2 regions of the Alteromonas sp. LMIT006 genome follow, and region 1 is predicted to be linked to the other one. Evidence: predicted binding sites of a transcription regulator. Region 1 holds the regulator's gene; the other holds the start of a gene.
What was found. Region 1 encodes sigma-54, which starts transcription at its own class of promoters, with help from an activator protein. Its sites were predicted from a motif close to GTTGGCACGNNNNTNGNNT; they were not measured.
Positions count from the first base shown of each region.

Region 2: a site for sigma-54 is predicted at 1,581-1,599, ahead of glnA (glutamate--ammonia ligase). Genes of this name have one in related genera too.

Region 1 covers NZ_CP101291.1:189,763-193,864, reverse strand. Annotated here, with positions in the region: gene lptA (lipopolysaccharide transport periplasmic protein LptA) at 1-413, shown strand, start outside; gene lptB (LPS export ABC transporter ATP-binding protein) at 419-1,144, shown strand; gene NLG07_RS00885 (RNA polymerase factor sigma-54) at 1,199-2,656, shown strand; gene hpf (ribosome hibernation promoting factor) at 2,685-2,972, shown strand; gene ptsN (PTS IIA-like nitrogen regulatory protein PtsN) at 2,975-3,418, shown strand; gene rapZ (RNase adapter RapZ) at 3,439-4,102, shown strand, end outside.
Region 2 covers NZ_CP101291.1:81,736-85,837, reverse strand. Annotated here, with positions in the region: gene glnA (glutamate--ammonia ligase) at 72-1,481, opposite strand; gene typA (translational GTPase TypA) at 1,919-3,754, shown strand; gene NLG07_RS00335 (hypothetical protein) at 3,947-4,102, opposite strand, start outside.

The sequences.
Region 1 (4,102 bases):
CGGTCACGCAGTTTGTGGATGGCTTAAATGATGTAGCGGTCTACAAAGAGAACGTCGTGATTACGCAAGGTTCATTGAAAATTACTGCAGATGAAGTCCGGATCGATGCCAGTGCGGGAGATGGTAACGAACTGTTTATCGCAACAGGAACCCCAGCCTCATTTGAGCAACGCTCTCAGGATGGCAGTCTCGTTAAAGCATCGGGAAATGAAATTAGATATACTCGAAAAGATAAAAAAATCAACTTGTCAGGAAGTGCTCAGTTAGCTCAGGATTCCAGTACGGTTTCGGGAGAAAATATTATTTTTGACATGCTCAATGAGCAATTAATCGCCTCTGGGACCGATGGGGATTCAGGTCGAGTTAAAGCGGTTTTTCAAGCTGAAAAAACACCACAAAAAGAAGAGCAATAAACACTATGGCAATTCTCAAGGCAACTCATCTCGCAAAGTCTTATAAGTCTCGACAAGTGGTGCGGGATGTTTCTTTAGAGGTTGAGTCAGGACAAATAGTCGGTCTGTTAGGGCCTAATGGTGCAGGCAAGACTACGACCTTTTATATGATTGTCGGTATTGTGCCATTAGATAAGGGCGAAATTACCTTAGATCAAACAGATTTAACTTATCATCCAATGCATGAACGCGCTAGGCAGGGTATTGGTTATTTACCTCAAGAAGCGTCGGTATTTCGTAAATTAAGCGTTTATGACAACATCATGGCGATTTTGCAAACCCGTAAAGAACTCTCGCAAGAGCAGCGAGAAGCAGAAGCTGACGCACTAATTGACGAGTTTAATATTAATCACATTCGCAATTCAGCGGGTATGGCCTTATCTGGTGGAGAACGACGCCGTGTTGAAATTGCTCGAGCATTGGCGGCCAATCCGAAGTTTATTTTGTTGGATGAACCTTTTGCTGGTGTTGATCCAATTTCTGTTGGGGATATCAAACACATTATTCAGCAACTTAAAAACAAAGGCTTAGGTGTACTGATTACAGATCACAATGTGCGTGAAACACTTGATGTGTGTGAAAAAGCCTACATTGTCAGCCAAGGGGAATTGATTGCTTCGGGTACAGCTTCGCAAGTACTTGATAATCAAAAAGTTAAGGAAGTATACCTAGGGGAACAATTTAGGCTATAATCAATACATGCAGGTATTTTGGATGTTATCTGCTAGGTTAGATTAAGGATATAGATGAGACCCTCACTGCAACTAAAATTCAGTCAACAACTTACCATGACGCCGCAACTGCAGCAGGCGATTAAGTTGCTACAGCTTTCTACACTGGATTTACAACAAGAAATACAAGAAGCTCTTGATGCAAATCCACTACTAGAAGTGGAAGACGACTTTTCTAGCAATACCGAATCACTCGACGAATCTCAAGATAAAGAATCCGCTAGTGCTGATTCTATTTCATCTCATGAGGCGCTGGAATCCGATAATGTATCGGACGATTTGCCATTAGACAGTACCTGGGATGAGTACTACAGTGCATCTTCAGCTCCTGCACCGATGACAAACACGGTTGGTGGTGACGATGATAGTGTTTACCAAGGTGAAACGACTGAGAATATTCAAGACCATTTGCTTTGGCAGGTAGATTTAACCCCTTTTTCAGACACCGACCGTGCCATAGCGTTCGCGATCATAGATAGCATTGATGACAGCGGTTATCTGACGACTTCAACCGAAGAAATTCTTGAAGCTGTTGATATTGAGGATGTCGAACTCGATGAAGTTGAGTGTGTCCTTAAGCGGGTCCAGATGTTTGATCCCGTGGGTTCCGGTTCTCGGAATGTACAAGAATGCTTATTGATTCAGCTTCGTCAGTTTGACCAAGACACACCATATCTAGCAGAAGCAAAAGACATTATTACCGAATACAGCGATTTGCTTGCAGCAAAAGATTATCGAACTTTAATGCGCAAAACGCGTCTAAAAGAACAAGAGCTACGCGAAGTAATGCTGTTATTACAGACACTTAACCCAAGACCGGGAAGTGTTATACAAACTGAGGCCCCATCTTACATCATTCCCGATGTGAGCGTGGTCAAAAAGAACGGACGTTGGTTAGTCGAACTTAACCCTGATAGCTTACCTAAGTTAAATATTAACCAACAATATGCAGCATTGAGTAAAAACTCACGCAATAGCGCAGATAGCCAGTTTGTCAAATCGCACATACAAGAGGCCAAATGGTTTATTAAAAGCCTGGAATCTCGCAATGACACATTGCTTAAGGTCGCAAACTGTATTGTGCAACAGCAAATAGGTTTTTTTGAGCACGGTCCAGAGATGATGAAGCCAATGGTGCTTAATGATGTAGCTGAAATGGTAGATATGCACGAATCCACTATCTCTCGTGTCACTACACAAAAGTACATGCATACGCCTCGTGGTATTTTTGAATTGAAATATTTCTTTTCTAGCCATGTGGCAACAGAATCCGGTGGTGAATGCTCATCAACAGCGATTCGCGCATTAATTAAAAAGCTCGTAGCGGCAGAAAACACAGTGAAACCGCTCAGCGATAACAAGATTGCAGAAGTGTTAGCCGATCAAGGTATCAAAGTAGCGCGGCGAACCATTGCAAAGTACCGGGAGTCTTTGAACATCCCATCTTCGAGCCAACGCAAAAGCTTGGTTTAAAAACAATGAAACAAAAAGGAAGTCAATTATGCAAATAAACCTGACTGGTCACCACGTTGAAATTACTGATTCACTACGGGATTATGTTGATACGAAATTTGAGAAACTCGAGCGTCATTTTGACCATATCAACAATGTACAAGTGATTTTGAATGTCGAAAAAATTCGACAGAAAGCCGAAGCTAAATTGAACCTCAATGGTGGTGAGGTGTTTGCAACCTCTGAACACGAAGATATGTATGCGGCGATTGATAGTTTAATTGACAAACTGGATCGTCAAGTGATTAAGCACAAGGAAAAGCTTCAGCGTCATTAATCATGAGCATTCAACATTTACTCGATATAGACCGCACTTTATGTGCGGTCTCTTGTCAAAGCAAGAAACGTATTTTAGAAACCATTTCTCAAGTCGTTGCCAGTCAGCTAGAAGATGTGCCTCAAGCTGAAGTACTGGCAAGTCTTGTCGGTCGTGAGAAGATGGGGTCAACTGGTATTGGCAAAGGGATTGCCATACCGCATGGTCGTCTAGCCAATATTGAAGAAGTGATCGCGGTCGTTTTAACGACACAACCGGGTGTGGATTTTGATGCGGTAGATAATGAACCCGTCGATATTTTTTTCGCACTTCTGGTACCCGAAGAGCAAATAGAAGGACACTTGCAAACGCTCGCAGCCATTGCTGCAAAACTCAATGATGAGCACATAGTCAGTCAGATCCGCGCAGCTACCATTCCACAGCAAATCATCGACGCATTGCAATAACCCGAGCTTTAGGAGCCTATATGAAACTCATTATTATCAGTGGACGTTCAGGCTCGGGCAAATCGATTGCACTGCGCGCCCTTGAGGATCTAGGGTATTATTGTGTCGATAATATTCCGGTAAACTTATTACCAGCACTGACACAAACCTTGACAAACGAGTACCATGAGGTCGCGGTGAGTGTTGACGTTCGTAACTTACCCAAAGAATCTAACGAGCTTGCCGAAATACTAGACTATCTACCGAATGCATGGGATGTGTCAATTGTTTACCTCGATTCCTCAAAAGACGTCTTGTTGAAAAGGTATAGCGAAACCAGACGCTTGCATCCGTTATCACGCCATAACCGTTCTTTAGAAGAAGCAATTAAATCTGAAAAATTATTATTAGAGCCGATACAAGAACGGGCCGATTTGGTGATCCACACTGACAAACTCACAGTGCATGACTTAGCTGAAATAGTCAAAGAGCGGATTTTGGGCAAAAAAAGCACTCGCTTAGTGTTGGTTTTTGAATCATTCGGGTTCAAGTATGGCATACCCAAAGATGCAGACTACGTGTTTGATGCCAGGTTTCTGCCCAACCCTCACTGGGAGCCGGAATTAAAGCACTTTACTGGCTTGGATAAGCCCATTCAGTATTTTCTTGGCGGACAACCCGTTGTGAGCAAGTTTATCTGGCAGA
Region 2 (4,102 bases), 110 kb from region 1:
TTTGGTGAGCATAAAAAAGGCTTGCCAATGCAAGCCTTTGTATCAAATACAATACGTAAATTTGTATGAAATTACACGCTGTAGTACATGTCGAACTCAACTGGGTGAGTTGTCATGTTAAGTTTTTCAACTTCTTCAGACTTTAATGAGATGTATGCATCAATCATATCGTCAGACATAACGCCACCGGCAGTTAAGAACTCACGGTCTGCATCAAGTGCAGCAAGAGCTTCTTCTAGTGAAGATGCAACGGTAGGAATCGCTGCTGCTTCTTCTGCTGGTAAGTCATATAAGTCTTTATCCGCTGCATCGCCAGGGTGAATCTTGTTCTTGATTCCGTCAAGGCCAGCCATCAACATAGCCGTAAATGCTAAGTATGGGTTAGCCGTTGGGTCAGGGAAGCGAACTTCAATACGACGTGCGCGGTCAGACGTTACGAACGGGATACGGATTGATGCAGAGCGGTTACGTGCAGAGTATGCCAACATAACAGGTGCTTCAAAACCAGGAACCAAACGCTTGTAAGAGTTAGTCGATGCATTAGCAAATGCGTTGATTGCTTTAGCGTGCTTGATGATACCGCCGATGTAAAATAAAGCATCTTCAGAAAGGCCTGCATATGCATCACCGGCGAAGATGTTTTTGCCATCTTTGCTGATGGATTGGTGACAGTGCATACCAGAACCGTTATCGCCTACTAATGGCTTCGGCATGAAGGTTGCTGTTTTGCCGTATGCGTCAGCAACGTTATGAACAACGTACTTGTAGATTTGGATTTCGTCCGCTTTCTTAACCATAGTGTTAAATAAGCAAGCGATTTCGTTTTGGCCAGCTGTTGCCACTTCGTGGTGATGCGCTTCAACCGTTAGGCCCATTTCTTCCATTACTAAGCACATTGCTGCACGAATATCGTGTGCTGAATCGACTGGTGGTACTGGGAAGTAACCGCCTTTAACGCCTGGACGGTGACCTTTGTTACCGCCTTCAAACTCAGCACCTGAGTTCCACTTGGCTTCTGGATCATCGATTGCGTAGAAGGAACCGGCCATATCAGTGTGGAACGTTACGTCATTGAACAAGAAGAACTCTGGCTCTGGACCAAATAATACTGTGTCACCAATACCAGTAGACTTGAGGTATTCTTCAGCGCGTTTTGCTACTGAACGTGGGTCGCGGTCATAGCCTTGCATCGTGGTTGGCTCAAGAATGTCACAGCGAATGTTAACTTGAGTTTCTTCTGCAAATGGGTCTACCACAACGGTTTCAGGGTCTGGCATAAGAATCATGTCTGATTCGTTAATACCTTTCCAACCAGCAATCGATGAACCATCGAACATCTTGCCTTCTTCAAAGAAATCTTCGTCGATTTGGTGGGTAGGAATAGAAACGTGCTGTTCTTTACCTTTAGTGTCTGTAAAACGAAGATCAACAAATTTTGCTTCGCTTTCCTTGATCAGTTCTAACGCCTTCTCAATTGACATTCTTTTCTCCAATAGTCTTTCAAAAATAAACACAAATTCTTGGGTGATCGCACCCTACGACAGGACTTGCAGTAAGCGGTTTGTCATGTAGCGCAATCTAAGCAATAATTATACCAAGTAGCAAGCCTTTGGTTTTAAAGGCTTACATGAGGTCACTTGCGAAAAATATGATGAGTTTTACCTTTGATTGCACAATTTTGGTGCAAAATGTATCAGATTGGTGCAAGAGCGGTTGAGTTGTTGCTTAGTTCCGTAATGTAGACAAAAAATCCAATGATTACTATACGACCCATGTCGAAGATTTACCAGAAATTCATAAAACATTAACAAACATTTAGCCGGGATTTATTCGCTTATTTGTGTGAATCCCTGTACAATCCGCGCACACGAAATTGGGACAGGCCCATTTTCACCCTTCATAGATAGAGAGTTAAACCATGTCTGCACCTCAGACCGCATTAGATAAGTTACGCAATATCGCAATTATTGCTCACGTTGACCACGGCAAAACGACCCTTGTCGACAAGTTATTACAGCAATCCGGCACATTAGAAAGTCGCGGCGATTCTGAAGAACGCGTCATGGACTCCAATGACATCGAAAAAGAGCGTGGCATCACCATCCTTGCCAAGAACACCGCAATTAATTACAACGATTATCGGATTAACATCGTCGACACTCCTGGGCACGCTGATTTCGGTGGCGAAGTAGAACGTGTTATGTCGATGGCTGACTCGGTATTGTTGTTAGTCGATGCACAAGAAGGCCCAATGCCGCAAACGCGTTTTGTTACTCAGAAAGCGTTTGCACAAGGTTTGAAGCCGATTGTTGTTATTAATAAAATTGACAAGCCTGGCGCTCGTCCTGATTGGGTTATGGATCAGGTATTTGACTTATTTGACAATCTTGGCGCGACTGACGAACAACTTGATTTTGATGTGGTATACGCCTCTGCACTTAACGGTTGGGCATCTATGGATGCAGACGAGCAAGGTGAAGACATGACGGCATTGTTTGATGCCATTATTGAAAAAGTCGCACCGCCAGCAGCGGACCCTGAAGGCGCCTTCCAAATGCAAATCTCACAGCTTGACTATAACTCCTACTTAGGTGTAATTGGGGTTGGTCGTATTAAGCGTGGTTCAGTTAAGCCAAATCAACAAGTCACTATTATCGGTGCAGATGGCAAAACACGTAATGCTAAAGTGGGTATTATTCAGGGTTATTTGGGCCTTGAACGCCATGAAGTGCCAAATGCTTCTGCAGGCGATATCATTGCCATTACGGGGTTAGGTGAGTTAAAAATCTCTGACACTGTTTGTGATGTAAATGCGGTTGAAGCACTTCCTCCATTATCTGTTGATGAGCCTACGGTGACGATGACGTTCCAAGTCAACACCTCTCCATTTGCGGGTAAAGAAGGTAAATATGTTACGTCTCGTAATATCCTAGAACGTTTGGAGACTGAACTGGTTCACAACGTAGCATTGCGTGTTGAAGAAACTGGTGACCCAGACAAATTCCGCGTATCAGGTCGTGGTGAACTTCACTTGGGTATTTTGATTGAGAACATGCGTCGTGAAGGCTATGAACTTGCGGTATCACGTCCGGAAGTTATCTTGCGCGAAGTTGACGGTGAGCTACAAGAGCCGTTTGAAACGTTAACGGTTGACTGTGAAGAAGAGCATCAAGGTTCTATCATGGAGCAACTAGGTATTCGCAAAGCGGAGCTTCGCGATATGGCGCCAGATGGAAAAGGCCGTATTCGTATGGACTTTATTGTACCTTCGCGCGGTTTGATTGGTTTCCAAACTGAATTTATGACTCTTACTTCAGGTTCTGGTTTGTTGTACCACACGTTTGACCACTACGGCCCACACAAAGGTGGTGAAATCGGCCAACGTAAGAACGGTGTATTGATTGCCAATGCTGCAGGTAAAGCATTGACCAATGCATTGTTTAACTTACAAGAGCGCGGTCGCTTGTTTATCGGCCATGGTGTTGAAGTCTATGAAGGCATGATCATCGGTATTCACAGCCGTGACAATGACCTTACAGTCAACGCACTGAAAGGTAAGCAATTGACGAACGTTCGTGCCTCGGGCACAGACGAAGCGCAAACGCTTGTACCGCCGGTTAAGATGACACTTGAGCAAGCGCTTGAGTTCATTGATAACGATGAATTAGTAGAAGTGACGCCAGAAAGCATTCGTATTCGCAAGAAGTTGCTTACTGAGAGCGATCGTAAACGTGCTTCTCGTAGCAAGGATTAATCAGTCAATTGATTATCAACAAAAGCCACTTCAAATGAAGTGGCTTTTTGTTAATTAAGCTAGCCAAGCTGCTTTATCTTGGCTCGAAGCAAATACGGCAATATGTCCACCCTACAAACTAATGCCTTCACTAGGTACACTAAACTGCATTCCTGGATGAATATCATGTGGTTAATGGCAATAGTTTCAGATTTACTCCTCAACCGTGAAACTGTCCCAGTCTTTATAGGTTGCTTTACGCTCAATGCCGGTACTGATGTCAAGTTCCACACTCACCGCCAGTGACGGATCGGCAGCTAGCACATCACCCACAGCAACCAAGATCAAATCCGCGTCACTATCTGCCTC